Regions from separate parts of the Nocardioides sp. LHG3406-4 genome, predicted to be linked through region 1. Evidence: predicted binding sites of a transcription regulator. Region 1 holds the regulator's gene; each other region holds the start of a gene.
What was found. The regulator LexA, encoded in region 1, represses DNA repair genes until DNA is damaged. The targets are predictions, from matches to a motif close to TCGAACANNTGTTCGA.
Positions count from the first base shown of each region.

Region 1 (5,852 bases):
GCCGGCGCCCGCGAGGTAGTCCGGTGCAAAATCGGCCTGTGTGCAGCTCAGCACCCCTGATCTGCACCGGACTACCCCCCGGACTGTGCCGAGCCGACGCGCGTGGGCAGGTCAGCCAGACGCCAGTCGCGACAGCGCCTTGCGCACCACCGCCGGGTCGGTGGTCGTCCACATCGGGGGCAGGCTCGCCTTGAGGAAGCCGCCGTAGCGTGCGGTTGACAGTCGTGGGTCGAGTACGGCGACCACGCCGCGGTCGGTGGTCGTGCGGATGAGGCGGCCGGACCCCTGGGCGAGCAGGAGAGCCGCGTGGGTGGCCGCGACCTGCATGAAGCCGTTGCCGCCGGCCTTGTCGGCGGCCCGCTGGCGCGCCGACATGAGCGGGTCGTCGGGGCGGGGGAACGGGATCCGGTCGATGATCACGAGCTGGCAGGTCTCGCCGGGCACGTCGAGGCCCTGCCACAGCGACAGGGTGCCGAAGAGGCAGGTGTGCGGGTCGTCCACGAACTGCCGCGCCAGCTCGGGCAACTGGGCGTCGCCCTGGGCCAGGGTCGTGAGGTGGGGGAGCCGCTCGCGCATCGCCTCCGCCGCGGCCTCGGCGGCCCGGCGTGAGGAGAACAGGCCCAGGGTGCGGCCCTCCGCGGCGTCGACCAGCTCGGCGATCTCGTCGAGCTGCGCAGTGCCGAGGCCGTCACGGCCCGGTGGCGGCAGGTGGCGCGCGACGTAGAGGATCGCCTGCTGGCCGTAGTCGAACGGCGACCCGACGTCGATGCCGCGCCAGGGCAGCACGCCGTCGGCGCGCTCGACTGGCTCGGAGAGCACTCGCTCCGAGGGCTTGAGCCCGAGCGACGTGGCGACCGCGCTGAAGTCGCCGCCGAGCATCAAGGTGGCGGAGGTGAAGACCACGGTCTTGTCGGTGAGCAGCTTGTCGCGCATCGGGCCCCACACCTGCAACGGCGCGACGCAGAGCCGGGCCGGCATCCGGTCGCGGGCCTCGTTGAGCCAGAGCACGTCGGCCTCGACGTGGGCAGCCATGCGCTCGACGGTGGCGAAGACGTCCTGTGCGAAGCCCTTGGCCTGCGTGCGGCCGGCGTCGGCCTCGCCGGCACCGGCGGCCTCCTTCGGGAAGGCCGAGACGAGCGCGCGGGCGGCGTCTCGGACCAGCGCGAGGGCGTCGGCGAGCTGCTCGCCCAGGGTGTCGATGCGGCCCGGCTCGGTGCGCGAGAGCGCGTCGGCGAGAGCGTCGCCCGCGTCAGCGAGGTCGTCGGCCTGGGATCCCTCGATGTGGCGCTGCGCCCGGCGGGCGGCGCGCTCGACGTCGTTGGCCGACAGCTCGTCGGTGGCGGCCTGCGTGACGCGGGCCGTGAGCTCGTGCGCCTCGTCGATCACCACCGCGTCGTAGTCGGGGATCATCGGCACCCCCTCGATCGCGTCGATCGCGAGCAGCGAGTGGTTGGTGACGATGAGGTGGGACCGCTGGGCCTTCTCCTTGGCCCGCTCCGCGAAGCACTCCTGCGCGAAGGGGCACTTGGTGGCGCCCAGGCACTCGCGGTGGTTGACGCTGACCTGCCGCCAGACCCGGTCGGTGTGCCGCGGGGCGTTGTCGCGCTCGCCGCTGCCGCCGGCCTTGCTCTCCTCCTCGGCCCACTCGCGCAGCTTGACCACCTCGCCGCCCAGGGACCCGGTCGGCACGTCGACGAGCACGCCCTGGTCGTCGGGGACGCCCTCGCGGATCCGGTGGAGGCAGGCGTAGTTGGAACGGCCCTTCAACACGGCGTACGACGTGTCGAGGGTGCCGCCGACCGCCTCGACCAGCCGGGGCAGGTCGCGCTCGACGAGCTGGTGCTGGAGGGCGAGCGTCGCGGTCGCGACGACGACGCGCTTGCCGTGGAGCAGGCTCGGGACCAGGTAGCCGAGCGACTTGCCGGTGCCGGTGCCGGCCTGGACGAGCAGGTGCTCGCCGCCCTCCATGGCCTCGACGACCGCCTCGGCCATCTGCACCTGACCGTCTCGCTGCTCACCGCCGAGCGCCGCGACCGCCTGGGCCAGCACCTCGCGCACCCGGCTGTCCGGGTGGTCCGAGATGTCGTCCTGAGCGCTCACCAGGGCACCCTATGTGCAGCCGCCGACAGCCGCCGGAACGCCGCGGCGTACCGGCGCCGAAGGGTGCGTCACACCCGACGCAGGACCGCCGTGACGATGCCGAGGATGCTGGCGTCGGTGCCGTCGATCGGGTCGTAGGCGTCGTTGTGGGGGAGCAGCCAGACCTGGCCGTCCTTGCGCTGCAGCGTCTTGACGGTGGCCTCCCCGTCGATGAGGGCGGCCACGATCTGGCCGTTCTCGGCGGTCTGCTCCTGACGGATCACGACGTAGTCGCCGTTGCAGATGGCCGCGTCGATCATCGAGTCGCCGGACACCTGGAGGAGGAAGAGGGTGCCCTCGCCGACCAGCGAACGGGGCAGCGGCATGACCTCTTCGACGCGCTCGTCGGCCAGGATCGGGCCACCGGCCGCGATGCGTCCGACCATGGGGACGTAGGTGGCCGCCGGCATGGCGTCGCCGATGCCGGACTCGTCGACAGCGGTCTCCTCCACGTGGGAGATCGACCGGCGCGCGGCCATCACCTCGGGCAGGAAGACCTCGAGGGCCCGGGGGCGGTTGGGATCGCGCTTGAGGAAGCCCTTCTCCTCCAGCGTCTTGAGCTGGTGGGCGACGCTGCTCGAGCTCGTCAGCCCGACGACCTCGCCGATCTCGCGCATGCTGGGCGGGTAGCCGCGCATCTCGATGGAGTCCTTGATCGTGGCCAGGACGCGCTGCTGGCGGGGGGTCAGTCCGGTGGCGTCAGGGGGCCCGTCGGGCAGCTCGAGCACCTTCTTGCCGGTGCCGCTCGTCTTGGCCATGGGTCCTCCTGGGTGACAGCTGGTGGTTCGTCTCGCCGGTCGCCTCACCGTAGACCGATCCCGACCCGACTTCAAACAAGTGTTCGAACAGGCGTGTCGTGATCTGGCCCTCGACCCGCCGCGACACGCTTCGAACACTCGTTCGGGCAGATGCTTGATTCGTTCGAACACATGCTCTAACGTCGTACACATGTTCGATCGAACGTCTGATCGAGCCACCGAGAGTGTCGGTGCTCGCCACTAGACATCGACTGAGACGAGACAGGCAGATCACGACAGGCAGATCACGACAGGCAGATCACCCCCTTCCCCAGGAGGTCCAGATGAGCACCATGACCACCACGCTGAGCCCGGCCCTGACGCTGACGCCGGTCCGCGACGTGCGTACGCCGTCACGACGCACCGCCGGCCACCTGCGCCTCACCCGGCGCGGACGTCTCGTCGTCCTCCTGGCGGCGCTGGCCGTGGTGCTGATGCTCGGCGTGCTCTTCGGGTCCGGCTCGGTGGCGACCGACGAGGCCGGCACGCCCGAGCCGACGCGCGTCGTCATGGTGGGTCAGGGCGAGACGCTGTGGGGCATCGCCTCTGAGGCGGCGGGCGACGGCAGCACCCGCGACATGGTCGCCAGGATCGAGCGGCTCAACGCGCTCGAGACCGCGATGGTCACCGCCGGTCAGAAGCTGCGGGTCCCCACCTCCGACTGACCCTCCAGATGATCACCCAGACCTACAACTGAATACTCCACCAGCCGCTTCGACCCCGGCTGGTGGGCCGGGGAAGACGGAGGGCGGGCCATCACGGCCCGCCCTTCGCGGCGTCCGGGCGCGTCAGGTCGGGCGCGTCAGGTCAGGCGCGTCAGGCTCAGCGGGCGGCTCGCCGGCCGCCGGGCGGCCGCGGAGCAGCGTGCTCGTCGTCCACCTTGTCGGCCCGGGACCACCCGAGCACCCTCTGCAGGCGGCTGACCAGCATCAGCCCGGCGAACAGGCAGGCCACCGCGCCCAGCGAGGCCAGGCCCAGCAGCCACCAGGCGGAGCGTTCCCCGGCGCGCGCGGAGCCGCCGAAGTCGATGGCGACGTAGACCAGATAGCCCCAGGCGACCACCAGGAGGGTGATGGCGAGTGAGTGCACCAGAACGGCCGGTCGGAACGCCCGCGCGGGCCTCTCCGCCCGGCGCGACCCGCCCCGCTTCCCCGTCACGGAAGCCATTGTGTCCGATGCCCGCGAGGCGCACGACACGCCGCCGTCCCAGACCGGTCACGAGTGCCCATCGGGCCCCTGACCTGCGGCTTCTCGTGCGCCGTCGGAGATGTCCGAAATCTCGGCGCGTCCTTCTTGCCAACCCTGGGCGCGCGACGTACGGTTACCACTACATCTAGGACTTACACCGTTGTAGTTATCCACATCTAGTGCACAGGCACCGGGTGTCCGGCTCACAGCACGTGCCAGTTCTTCCACAGGAAACAGACCGTCTTCCACAGGCGTTACACCTACATCAGGGTGTTTCAGGGCGCCCGGGTGACGAGCGCGTCGCATGCGAGAGGAGGCCGCGAGATGCACTGCCCGTACTGCCGCACCACCGACACCCGGGTCATCGACTCGCGCGTCTCCGACGACGGCGGCCAGATCCGCCGCCGGCGCACCTGCCAGGACTGCGGCAAGCGCTTCAGCACCGTCGAGCAGATGCAGCTGGTCGTGCTCAAGCGCTCCGGCGCCACCGAGCCCTTCACCCGGGACAAGGCCATCACCGGCGTGCGGAAGGCCTGCAAGGGCCGTCCGGTCTCCGAGGACCAGCTGGCCTGCCTGGGCCAGGCCGTCGAGGACACCCTGCGCAGCGAGGGGTTCGCCGAGGTGCCCGCCCACGAGGTCGGGCTGGCGATCCTGGCACCGCTGCGCGAGCTGGACGAGGTGGCCTACCTGCGCTTCGCCAGTGTCTACCGCGCCTTCGAGTCCGCCGACGACTTCGAGGACGAGATCGCCATGCTGCGCGCCGAGCGCGCCGTACCCCCCGCACCCGAGGCCGCAGACGCGGTCCTGGTGGAGACGGGCTGACCACAGACTGCCCGGCACGTAGTGGGGAAGCTGCGTGCCGGGCGCACCACATCGGCGACCGCGTCACGGCCGTCACAGTTGATGAACCATTCACGGGATCACGAGGAGAACAATGACCGAGACGGTGAACACCGGCGCCGCGCAGGACTCATCGAGTCAGGGCTCACGTAAGCAGGCGGGAGTGCGCATCGAGCGGGTCTTCTCGACCGAGGGCGTGCACCCCTACGACGAGCTCACCTGGGAGCGTCGCGACGTCGTCCAGACCAACTGGAAGAGCGGCGAGACCGTCTTCGAGCAGCGCGGTGTGGAGTTCCCGGACTTCTGGAGCGTCAACGCCTCGACGATCGTCACCACCAAGTACTTCCGCGGCGCCGTCGGCACCGACGCGCGCGAGTGGAGCCTCAAGCAGCTCGTCGACCGGGTCGTGAAGACCTACCGCAAGGGCGGTGAGGACCACGGCTACTTCACGACCCCCGCCGACGCCGAGCTCTTCGAGCACGAGCTCACCTGGCTGCTGGTCAACCAGTACTTCTCCTTCAACTCTCCCGTGTGGTTCAACGTCGGCACCCCCTCGCCGCAGCAGGTCAGCGCCTGCTTCATCCTCTCGGTCGACGACTCGATGGACTCGATCCTCAACTGGTACAAGGAGGAGGGCTTCATCTTCAAGGGCGGCTCCGGTGCCGGCCTCAACCTCTCCCGCATCCGCTCCTCCAAGGAGCTGCTGAGCAGCGGCGGCACCGCGTCCGGCCCGGTCTCCTTCATGCGCGGCGCCGACGCCTCCGCCGGTACCATCAAGTCCGGCGGCGCGACCCGCCGGGCGGCCAAGATGGTCGTCCTGGACGTCGACCACCCCGACATCGTCGAGTTCGTCGAGACCAAGGCGCGCGAGGAGGACAAGATCCGCGC
Region 1 covers NZ_JAFCWV010000001.1:524,453-530,304, reverse strand. The annotation lists gene ACP7BP_RS02505 (ATP-dependent DNA helicase) at 112-2,100, opposite strand; gene lexA (transcriptional repressor LexA) at 2,169-2,897, opposite strand; gene ACP7BP_RS02495 (LysM peptidoglycan-binding domain-containing protein) at 3,221-3,601, shown strand; gene ACP7BP_RS02490 (hypothetical protein) at 3,759-4,094, opposite strand; gene nrdR (transcriptional regulator NrdR) at 4,449-4,946, shown strand; gene ACP7BP_RS02480 (vitamin B12-dependent ribonucleotide reductase) at 5,059-5,852, shown strand, end outside.

Region 2 (5,852 bases), on a different contig from region 1:
TGACCGGGCGCTGATCGACCGCCAACCGGGCGTGGAAGCAGTGCAAACTGTTGACGTGAGCGACCTCGATCACGGCGTCGCCGTCGATTTGGGTGGGTGGGATCGTCGCTACTCCGTCGTCCTGGCCACGGCGGGTCGCGACAGCGTCGCCGCAGCCTGGGTCGATACAAACGGTGGCGGTGCAGACATCGACATCGATCAGTACGAACGTGGAGCGGCCGGGCTTCGGGTGGCCGGGGTCAGCTTCGACTGCGGTGCACCAGGAGCCTTCTCGACCGGATTCATGGGGGTGGCGTGGGGTCAATCGGACCCGCGAACGATTTGTTGAAATCGAGAATCAGACGAGCGAATACACCGTGCGGGCATCTGCGCGTGGCTGGTGGATGTTTGTATGCCCAGCCCACTCCGACGGCATTCCGAAAGTCGTTGCGTTCGGCGATGAGTCACGTCGTCGGACGTCCCTTTTGCCGCTGATGGTGTGTAGAGCTGTCGACCGCCGTGCGCTTCGTGATCCGCTGGCGGCACCCGCGGGTCCCCGGTGGCGGGCTGATGTCAGGGCGTGAAACGGACGGGCGTTCGGCTCATGCCGGGTCCTGTGGCACCGATAGGTACCCGGTGCGCCGGGCCTGGCGTGCAGGCCCCACACCAGATCGGTCCTCCATGTCCCTCACTGCAGTGCGCCGCATCAGCATGGTCATCGCCGCATGCTCGGTCGGTCTCGTCACCATCATGGGCGGAGGTGCCAGCCCGGCCGGGGCTGTGACCCCCGGCATCGCCGCCACCCCCGATGTCCAGGCGCAGACGTCCGACTGGTTCGTCGACCCGCGCAGCAAGGCTGAGCGCCGTGCCGAGATCGCCGTGCCCGGGAGGCCGAAGGAGTACGTCGGACCGCTGGCCGAGACCCGTGCGGCCTACCGCACCCGGGCCGGTGATCTCGCCGTCCCGGTGCGGCTCGCCCTCGGGAACACCGTCGAGCAGGGCCAGGCCCTCACGTTGGACGGCAACGGGCTGTTCGTCGTCAACACCACCACCCTCACGCCCGTGGCGGAGGCCCAGTTGGCGAGGCTCGCGGTCTCGTTGCGCAATGCCGCCAGCATCCGCTGCGAGGGGTACGCGGACTACGCCGGCAAGGTCGGGCACCACCGGGACCTTGCTCGCGAGCGAGCAGTCCGCGTCTGCGACACCCTTGCCTCCCTGAGTGCCGGGCTGAGGACCAGCACCGTCGGCTACGGGTCCGGCCGGCCCGCGGCGGTCGGCGGCAGGTCGGAGGACCGGCGCCTCAACCGTCGCGTGGTCGTGCAGATGACGGCGACCCGTCCGATCCCGGTCCCGCCGACCGTCCCGCCCGCCCCGCCCATCCCTGCGGTCGAGGTTCCCGGTGCCCCGGTGCTCGATACCGCATCGGGCCAAGAGGGTGTCGTCCACTACGCGTTCACCGGACCCGTCACCGATGGCGGCTCACCCGTCACCGGCTACGAGGTGACATGGGGCGAGCACGACTGGGCCCCCGTCGTCGCAGAGCAGCTCGGCGCCGGCCTTGGCGGCGTACTCACCGGTGTCCCCACCGGCACGCCGTTCGGCATCTCACTGCGAGCAGTCAACGCCGCAGGCGCCGGCGCCCCTTCCAACACGCTCTCGGTGACGTCCTACGGCCGTCCGACATCTCCCAGGGACCTTCACGGCACGGTTGGTGCCGACACCATCGTGCACCTGTCCTTCGACGTCCCCACCTCCGACGGCGGCCGGACGATCACGGGGTACGACGTGCAGGTCGACGACGGCGAGTGGGTCGACCTCCCTGCCACCGGCACGAGCCCGCTGGCAGGCATCCTGAGCGACCAGCCTGCCGGCGCCCACACCTACCGAGTGCGTGCACGCAACGACATCGGCGCCTCCCCCGCCTCCGACCCGGTCGCCGTCCAGGTTCCGGCACCGCAGCAGCCAGACGCCCCGACCATCAGCGGCGTCGGTTACTACGGCGCGGGCCAGGCGTGGGCCGTGTACTTCACCGCCGGCGCGTCGAACGGTGCCGTCGTCACCGGCTACGAGGCCTCCCTCGACGGCGGCCCGTGGACCGCGGCCAGCGGCGTCTCGGGCAGCCCCGCTATGTTCCCGTGCCCCGGCATGGCCTGCGGCTGGACCTACAGCACATCCGTCCGGCTGCGCGCGGTCACCGCCACCGGCGCCTCCGCGCCGAGCCAGGTGCACGTCGGAAACCCGATCTAGTCCGTCCCCGGGCTGGCACGCCGGCGGCTCGCGGCCGTCGCGCTCGACCAACACGGGGGCGCGGCGGCGGGTGAGCGCGGTCGGGAGGTTGTCACGGACTTCCCGTACCGCCGGCAGCGGCCGTCGCGCGAGGAGCCGCTTCTGCCTCGATGAGTGCGTGCTTCGGACGCTTGCGCGACTTATCGAACAGGTGTACGATAGGTGCAGGTCATGGGTGATACCCGATGCTGAGGCCCTGACCTGACGAGACGACTCTCCGAGGAGACGCTCTCGTGGCCCCCTCTCAGGGCGCGCTGCCATCGACATGTGAGACCCGCAGGCCACCGCAGGGTGGCGTGTCCAGGTCGTCGTGTCGAGGAGGTGCGCCGCGCAGGCAGTCCATCCGTTGCTGAGGTGCGCCGCTGAGCTGCAGGAGTCCCTGAAGTCCGTGGCCGACGTGGATCCCGTCTTCATGACCACCGATGACCAGCGAGAGGCGTTGCTGGAGCTGGCGCGGGTCGAGGCCCGGCTGGCTGCGCTGCGGCTGCGACTGACCGCCAGTGCTGGCGAGGTCGCGGAGGTCGACGGACATCGCGACGTCGCTGCCTGGCTGGCCCACCACACGCGGGTCGACGGCGGCGAGGCGCGGCGCCACCAGCGACTCGCGCACCGACTCGAGCGGCGGCCCGTGCTGGCCGACGGCCTGTCCGAGGGTGCCGTCAACGTGGCACAGCCCGACGTGATCGCGCGGGCGCTCGACGACCTGCCGATCGATCTCGATCCGGACCTGGCAGCGCGCGCCGAGCGCCACCTCGTCGACCAGGCCGGCGAGTTCGGGCCGCGAGAGCTGCGGATCCTCGGCCGCCGCGTCCTCGACGTCGTGGCCCCCGAGGTCGGCGAGCAGCACGAGCTCAGGCTCCTGCAGGCCGAGGAGGCACTCGCCCTGAAGCTGACCCGGCTCACCATCCGCCGCCGCGGCGACGGCACCACCGACGTGCACGCTCGGGTGTTCGGCGCGGTGGCAGACCGCCTCGCGACCTACCTGCACGCCTACGCCAACCTGCGCCACGACGACGGCGAGCAGACGTCGTACGACGTCCGTCTCGGGCACGCGTTCTGCTCGTTCCTCGAGCACGCCGACCCGCGCCGGCTGCCCGTCGACGGCGGGGACGCCACCACGGTCGTCGTCACCCTCGATCTCGCGACGTTGCGCGACGGTCTCGGCTCGGCGATGACCGACACCCGCACCCCGATCAGCGCCGGCGAGGCCCGGCGACTGGCCTGCACCGCACGCATCATCCCCGTCGTCCTCGGCGCGGACGGCCAGGTCCTCGACCTCGGCCGCAGCGCCCGACTCTTCAACCCGTCCCAGCGCAAGGCGCTCCGGCTGCGTGACGCGACCTGCCGCGCCCTGGGCTGTGACATCCCAGCGGCCTGGTGCGAGGCCCACCATGCCAACGACCCCTGGGCCCACGGTGGCAGGACCGACCTTGCCGACGGTCAGCTGCTGTGCAGCTTCCATCACCGCAGGGCCCACGACCCCGGCTACGCCCACAGCCGCCTGCCCAACGGCGACGTCAGGTTCCACCGTCGCAGATAGGGACGCCGGACCGGCTACGAGCGCGCGTCGAGGAACTCGATGACCCGGCGCGTCAGCAGGGTGGCCGCCTCCGCGTCGTACGACGGCAGCGAGCTGTCGGCGAAGTAGTGCTGGTCGCCCGGGTAGAGGAACAGCTCGGCGTCGTCGACCGTGGCGACGATCTCCCGGGCCGCCTCGACATCGCCCTCGCCGACGAAGATCGGGTCGGCGTCCATCCCGTGGATCTGGACGGGCACGCCGTCGGGCCACGGGCCGAACGCCCACTCGCCGGTGATCGGGATGCACGAGTAGAAGAGCAGGGCGCCCTTGGCGCCCGGACGCGTCTGCGCCAGCTTCTGGGCGGCCATCTCGCCGAGCGAGAACCCTGCGTAGACGAGCCCCTCAGGCAGGTCGTCGGCGGCACGGACCCCCGACTCGAGGATCGCCTCGAAGCCGATCCCCTTGGCATGCGCCATGCCCTCGTCGAGGGTCTCGAACGTGCGCCCGTCGAAGAGGTCGGGCGTGTGGACCGTGTGACCGGCCGCCCGCAGCTGGTCGGCGAACGACAGCACCCCGGGCGTCAGCCCCTGGGCGTGATGGAACAGCAGCACCTCAGCCATGCGTCGTCTCCCCGTGTCTCGTGTGATATCGGCAGATCCCACCCTAGAGGCCGGCCCCGACAGTCGGGCGCGTTGACTTCGAGTGTGCTCGAAGGACGACAATCCACCCATGAGTCTCACCATCGCCGAGACCGCCGAGCGCACGGGGCTGACGGCGCACACGCTGCGCTACTACGAGCGCGACGGGCTGATGCTGTCGGTCGACCGATCCACCGCGGGACACCGGCGCTACAACGAGGGCGACCTGGAGTGGATCGGCATGATCACCCGGCTGCGCCGCACGGGCATGCCGATCCGCGACATCCGCCGGTACGCCGAGCTGGTGCGCTCCGGTGACGGCACCGAGGCCGAGCGGATGGCGGTCCTGCGACGGCATCGCGAGCAGGTGCGCGCCCAGCTCGATGAGACCCAGGCCCATCTGACGTTGATCGAGCGCAAGATCGAGTGGTACGCCGGGCGCACGCAGGCCTGCGACTGACAGCTCGAAGGTCGCTTGACTGCGAGCGCGCTCGAAGCGGGAGGCTCGCCGTCATGACGACCCTCCCCACCCGGACCCTCGGCACCGACCTCGCCCGGACCCGCACCGTCAGCCACCATCGCCCTCGGCGCCATGCTGATGGGCACCCGCACCGACGAGGACACGTCGTTCGCGATCCTCGACCGCTACGCCGAGGCGGGCGGATCGTTCATCGACACGTCCAACAACTACGCGTTCTGGGTCAACGGGACCCAGGGTGGGGAGAGCGAGGCGCTGCTCGGCCGCTGGCTGAAGAGCCGCGGTGTGGGTGACGAGATGACGATCGCCACGAAGCTGGGCGGCCGCCCGAACTTCCCGACCACCACGTTCTCGCACGACGTCGAGGTGCAATCGGCGACGCGCATCCGCGAGGCCGCCGAGGAGAGCCTCGAGCGCCTCGGCCGCCCCCGCATCGACCTCTACTACTCCCACATCCTCGACGGCCGCGTCGCCGTCGAGGAGCAGGTGGAGGGCTTCGCGGCCCTGGTGGCCGACGGACTGGTGCACCTCGTCGGCGCGAGCAACCACTGGAGCTGGGCGCTCGAGCGAGCGCGGAGCATCGCCGCGCAGCGTGGCCTGCCGTCGTACGACGTGCTGCAGTACGCCCACACCTACCTCAGCTCGCGCACCGACCAGCCGACGATGCGCTCGCCCGAGGGCCAGATCGGCGTGGCGGACGGCAACGTCCTCAGCTACGTCCGCACCCAGCCCGGGATGACGCTGGTGGCCTACTCCCCACTGCTGGGCGGCGCGTACGTTCGCGACGACAAGCAGCTGGGCACCCGGTTCGACCATGCCGGCACCGCCGCGCGTCGTACGGCGCTCGCCGAGGTCTCCGCGGAGACCGGTGCCACGCCCAACCAGGTGGTGCTGAGCTGGCTCATCGGTGGCGAGACCCCCGCCATCCCCCTGGTCGGCGCCTCCTCGGTGG
Region 2 covers NZ_JAFCWV010000006.1:201,762-207,613, reverse strand. The annotation lists gene ACP7BP_RS19600 (hypothetical protein) at 56-328, shown strand; gene ACP7BP_RS19595 (OmpA family protein) at 661-2,226, shown strand; gene ACP7BP_RS19590 (DUF222 domain-containing protein) at 2,678-3,805, shown strand; gene ACP7BP_RS19585 (dienelactone hydrolase family protein) at 3,820-4,404, opposite strand; gene ACP7BP_RS19580 (MerR family transcriptional regulator) at 4,514-4,882, shown strand; gene ACP7BP_RS19575 (aldo/keto reductase) at 5,021-5,852, shown strand, end outside.
Region 2: ACP7BP_RS19590 (DUF222 domain-containing protein) is a predicted target of LexA. The motif match lies at 2,409-2,424, and genes of this name have one in related genera.

Region 3 (5,852 bases), on a different contig from region 1:
CGATGACCGACAGCGCGAGGGTGTTGACGATGCCCAGCACCGCGATGAAGAGGGCGAGCCCGAGCAGGGCGAAGATCATCAGCACCAGCTGGTCGATGGGGCCGCGCTGCTCCTCGGCGAAGGCGACCTGGTCCTTCACGGTCACGATCGGCAGGTCGGCCACCACCGCGTCGATGGCCGCCTCGAGCTCCGGCGTCTGCCGGTCGACGTCGATGACGAGGAAGTTGTCGCGGTCGGGGAAGCCCGCCTCCGCGAGGGTGTCGAGGGTGGTCACGATCGGGTACCCGACGAGCGGGTTCTCGGCGAAGGTGCCCACGACCGGGTAGGACCTCTCCTGCCCCTGGAAGCTGACCTCGAGCTCGTCCCCGACGTCGAGACCGTGCTCGTCGGCATACTCGTCGGACGTCACGACGGTGCCAAGGCCGAGGTCGTCGAGTGAGCCGCTGGTCATGTCGAGGTCGAGGAGCCCGGCCAGCGACGACCGGTCGGAGGCTCCGACCCCCTGCGGCCCGTCGGCGGTCTCGCCGATGGCGAAGCGCTGGCGGGCCACCGTCTCGACCCCGTCGATGGCGGCCATCCGGGTGCCGATCCCGGAGGAGAAGGGCTGGCCCATCAGGTTGCTCACGACGTAGTCGCCGGTGAAGTTCTCCTCGATCGTCTGGTCGACCGACGCCTTCGCGGAGTCGCCGACGATCGCCATGGTCGCGGCCAGCGCGAGCCCGATCATCAGCGCCGACGCCGTGGCGGTGGTGCGGCGCGGGTTGCGCAGGGAGTTCTGGCCGGCGAGGTGCCCGACGGTGCCGAACAGGCGCGCCAGCACGCTGCGGGCGACCGCGAGGAACGGCCGGCTGAGCACCGGGCTCGCCGACGCGACGCCGAGAAGGACGGCGAGCACCCCGCCCCCGACGAACCAGCCGCCGCGGCTCACCGAGGTGAACAGGCCCGCTGCCAGCGCCGCGCAGCCGGCGGCGATCAGCGCGAGGCCGCCCAGGAACCGCCGGCGCAGCGAGGTCTCGGGCATCGAGATGTCGTCCCGCAGCGCCTGCACCGGCGCGATCCTGGCGCTCCGGCGCGCCGGCAGCCAGGCAGCGGCCATCGTCACCACGATCCCGATGGCGTACGCCGCGAGCACCGTGCGCGCCTCGAACACCAGGGGCTGCTCCGACAGGTCCAGCCCGAAGCGACCGACCACGAGGCGGATCACGACCGCCAGCACGACGCCCAGGCCGAGGCCGACGGTCGAGCCGAGGACGCCCAGCACGAACGACTCCAGCAGCACCGACCCCGTCACCTGCCTGCGCGAGGCGCCCAGCGCCCGCAGCAGCGCGAGCTCCCGGCTGCGCTGCGCCACCAGGATCGAGAACGTGTTGACGATCAGGAAGGCGCCCACGACGAGTGCGATGCCGGCGAAGATGAGGAGGAACGTCGTCAGGAACGAGATCGCCTCGACCAGGTCGCTGGCGTTCTCGTCGGCCGCCACGTCGCCGGTCACCGCCTCCAGCCCGTCCGGCAGCCGTGGCGCCACGGCGTCGCGCAGTTCCTCCTGGGACACGCCGTCCTCCGCGGTCACCCACAGATCGGTGTAGGCGTCCTCGCCGCCGAGGAACACTTGCTGGGCCGTCCGCGTGTCGAAGGCGGCGTACGTCGCGCCGTTGAGCGAGCCGCCCTGCTCGAAGTCGGCGATGCCCACCAGCACCGGGTTGAGCACCGCCTGGTCGCCGGCGGTCACCAGGTGCACCCGGTCGCCGCGCCCGTAGCCCGCGCGCTCTGCCGTCGAGGCGTCGAGCACCACCTCGTCGGGCCCGCGAGGCTCGACGCCCTCGACGATGCTGAGGCCCTCCAGCCCGTGCCCGGCGGGGGCGTCGGACCAGTTGCCGCCGATGCCCGGCGGACCCTGTCCGCCGACGACCTTGTTGTCTGCGTCGACGACGAAGACGCCGAGATCGGTGACGTTGCCGTCGACGCGCGCCGCCCCGTCGACGTCCTCCAGGTCGGCGAGCACCGAGGCTGGGACCGTGCGGGTGGACGGCCCGTTGCGGACGTCGGCGGCCCCTCCCTCCGGCCGGACGACGACGTCACCGACGGTCGAGGCGAACAACGCCGTGAAGCTGCGGTCGAGCGTGTCGCTGAAGACCAGCGACCCGGCGACGAAGGCGACGCCGAGCACGATCGCGAAGGTGCTCAGGAACAGCCTGACCTTGCGCCCCAGCAGGCTCTTGAGAGCGGCGCGGAGCATCAGCCCGCCACCGCGGTCATCGCCGCCATGACCTCCAGGACCGACTCACGGTCCGGGTCGCGCAGCTCGTCGACCACCCGCCCGTCGGCGAGGAACACCACCCGGTCGGTGTACGCCGCGGCGACCGGGTCGTGGCTGACCATCACGATCGTCTGGCCGTAGTCGTCGACGCTGCGCCGCAGCAGCTCGAGCACCTCCGCCCCCGACCGGGAGTCGAGGTTGCCCGTCGGCTCGTCCGCGAAGACGATGCTCGGCCGGCTCACCAGGGCCCGGGCGATCGCCACCCGTTGCTGCTGCCCGCCCGAGAGCTCGTTGGGCTTGTGGCCCAGCCGGTCCCCGAGACCCACGGTCGCGATGACGGAGTCGAACCACTCGCCGTCCGGCTTGCGGCGGGCGATGGCCAACGGCAGCACGATGTTCTCGCGGGCGGTCAGGGTCGGGACGAGGTTGAACGACTGGAAGACGAAGCCGATCTCGTCGCGCCGCAGCCGCGTCAGCTCCTTGTCGCCGAGCCGACTGAGCTCCCGGTCGCCGATGAAGACCTCCCCCGACGTGCCCGAGTCGAGGGCCGCGCAGCAGTGCATCAGCGTCGACTTGCCCGATCCGCTCGGACCCATGATCGCGGTGAACTCCCCCGCGCCCAGGTCGAGGCTCACGTCGTCGAGCGCGCGCACCTGGGCCGGGCCGGTGCCGTAGGTCTTGGTGAGGCTGCGGACCCGCGCGGCGGCCACGGTCGAGGGATGCGTCGTCATGCCATCAGCGTGCCCCGGGCGCCAAGCGCCGGCCATCGGGAACCACCCTGAGCCGTGCCCCGGGACCACGCTGGAGCATCCCGGGGTGGCCGGGTTGGAGCCCCCTTGCGTTCGAACGCGTGTTCGATATCATGGAGGGCGTGGACTTCCAGGGCACGCTCTTCGACTCGGCTCCGGTCGACTCTGGACCGACCGCCCACGTCGACGCCGACCTCCTCCCGGAGCCGGCACCCGAGCGGACGACGCTCACCCGCGGCGCCTGGGTGGACGTCCAGCGCAACTGGCTGCCGGGAGCCGACGAGGTGTTCGAGACGCTGGTGCGCGACGTGCCGTGGCGCGCCGAGCGCCGCCAGATGTACGACCGCGTGGTCGACGTCCCCCGCCTGGTGCACCAGTACGGCGTCGGCGAGGTCCTGCCGCACCGGCTGCTCAACGAGGCGAAGGAGGCGCTGTCGGCGCACTACCTGCCCGAGCTCGGCGAGCCCTTCGTGACCGCGGGCTGCTGCTACTACCGCGACGGCCGCGACTCCGTCGCCTGGCACGGCGACACCATCGGTCGCGGCAGGATCACCGACACCATGGTCGCCATCGTCTCGGTCGGTGACCCGCGACGGCTGCTGCTCCGTCCCCGCGGCGGCGGCGCCGACTCCATCGCGGTCGTGATGGGCCACGGCGACCTGCTCGTGATGGGCGGCTCGTGCCAGCGCACCTGGGAGCACGCCGTACCCAAGACGGCGCATGCCGGGCCGCGCCTGTCGGTGCAGTTCCGGCCCTTGAACGTCTTCTGAGGGGCGGCTCAGCCGGCGTACGCGTCCTGGTAGAGCTTGGCGAGATCGGCGGTGTAGGCGCCGCTGAAGCCGCAGAGCGTGACGGCGTCCTCGTAGGACGTGACGAGGTAGCGGCCACCGACCTCGAAGTCGACCGCGACCAGCAGCTCCTGGAGCTGCTCGCTCGGCGCGGTCACGGTCACGGTCTCGGTGGGCGTGCCCTTGAACCACTGGGTCGTCTTCAAGGTGACCTGGTCGCCCTCGATCGCGGTCACGGTGCCGTCGAAGGCGAGGGTGTTGGTGCGCAGCACCTGCACGTTGGGTGCCATGCACTTCGCGTTGGCGCCGTCGCCCGCGACGAGCGCGGTGTTGGAGCCGGGCTCGGGTGCCGGCTGCTCGGACGCGGGTGAGTCCGGCGCCTGGCTGGTGGACTCCTGAGCAGTGGGCGCCTGCTCCTCGTCGCCGCCACGCAGTACGGCGAAGGAGGCGCCGGCGATGACCACGACGGCAGCCGCAGCTGCGATCCACACGAGGGGGCTGCGTCGCCCTGCCGGGTCGGTCCGGGTGTCGGGGGTCTGGTTGCTCATGGCTTCCTCCAGGAGTCGGGCCACCTGCTCGGGGGCCGCGGCGTCGAGACGGGAGGCCGGGTCCAGCGCCCGCAGGCTGCGGCGCAGCTCGTCGTCGTTCTCGTTCACGATGGCCTCCCTTCTGCCCCTTCATGTCCGGCAGCCGAGCCGGCCTTTCGCAGCTCGTCGAGGAGCTTCCCCTTGGCCCGGTGCAGCCTGATGCTCGCGGCGTTGGGCGTCATGTCGAGGACGGCGCCGATCTCGGCCGGGCTCAGCTGCTCCCAGGCCCACAGTCGCAGCAGCTCCCGGTCACGCTCCGGCAGCCGGCCGAGCGCGTCGGCGAGCCGCGGGTCGGTGCCCGTGGGGTGCGGCTCGACGGGTTGGCCGGCCAGCTTCGCGGCGACCCGGTCCTGTCGCCGACGGCTGCGCTCGGCGTTCTGCAGGCAGCCGCGCGCCACGCCGTAGGCCCAGGGCAGGGCGTTGTCGGGTACGTCGTCGAAGCGGCGCCACAGCACCAGCAGCGTCTCGGAGAGCACGTCCTCGGCGGTGTCGGCATCGGTGCGGCGGGCCAGGAAGCGGCGTACCGGATCGATCACCTCGCGCGCCAGCGCCTCGAAGCGCTCCTCCCGTGTCACGGCTCCAACGTAGCGAGCGGACGGTCTCAGCGGCGGGGCCGGGGCACCGGCCCGAAGTCCACACGGCAGGCGTCACCCGAGCACCGCGACAGCAGGTTGGTACGGCGGAAGAGCTCGCGGCGTACCTTGCCGTACTTCGCCGTGGTCCCCAGGTTGCGCAGCTCGTAGGGGTCGCGGGCGTGGTCGTAGAGCTCGACGAAGCCGGTGCGGTTCCAGCGCACGAACGTGTAACGGCCGGTGTAGACGCCGCGGTAGGTCCAGTCGATCGTCCCCCTCCGGTGGAACGGCCCGGCCTGGATGAGGGAGGTCCGCGGGAGTGGTGCGTCGGCACGGGCCGCCGCCAGCATGGACACGCCGTCCATCGGGCGCCCGGGAACGGCCCCCGCGATCTCGACCATGGTCGGCGCCAGGTCGATGGTGGACACGCGCTGCTGGCGCACGACACCCGCGGGGATGCCGGGGCCGCGGATCAGCATCGGCACGCGGAGCGACTCGCGGTAGGCGAGCACCTTGCCGTTGTAGCGGTGCTCGCCCAGCAGGTAGCCGTTGTCGCTGGTGAACACCAGGTAGGTGTTGTCGAGCTCGCCGGCCGCCCGCAGCGCCTCGACGGTGGCAGCGACCCCCTCGTCGACCGACGCCAGGGCTCGGATCCGCTGGGTGAAGAGCCGCTGCAGGTTGGCGGCCCTCACCCGCTTCTGCTTGCGGATGATGATCGGCTTGTCGGACACGTCGGCCTCGTTGAACGACGGCTTGCCGAGGGAAGGCAGCGGCGAGCCCGAGTAGAGACCGGCGTGCCGGGCAGCAGGCGTCGGCGGGGCGGCGCACACGTCGAGGGGCAGGTTGTCGGTGCACTGCCCGTGCGGGGCGACGTAGGACGACCAGACGAGGAACGGCTC
Region 3 covers NZ_JAFCWV010000004.1:436,745-442,596, reverse strand. The annotation lists gene ACP7BP_RS16390 (ABC transporter permease) at 1-2,236, opposite strand, end outside; gene ACP7BP_RS16385 (ABC transporter ATP-binding protein) at 2,236-2,988, opposite strand; gene ACP7BP_RS16380 (alpha-ketoglutarate-dependent dioxygenase AlkB) at 3,129-3,776, shown strand; gene ACP7BP_RS16375 (hypothetical protein) at 3,785-4,450, opposite strand; gene ACP7BP_RS16370 (RNA polymerase sigma factor) at 4,447-4,956, opposite strand; gene ACP7BP_RS16365 (sulfatase family protein) at 4,983-5,852, opposite strand, start outside.
Region 3: ACP7BP_RS16380 (alpha-ketoglutarate-dependent dioxygenase AlkB) is a predicted target of LexA. The motif match lies at 3,100-3,115, and genes of this name have one in related genera.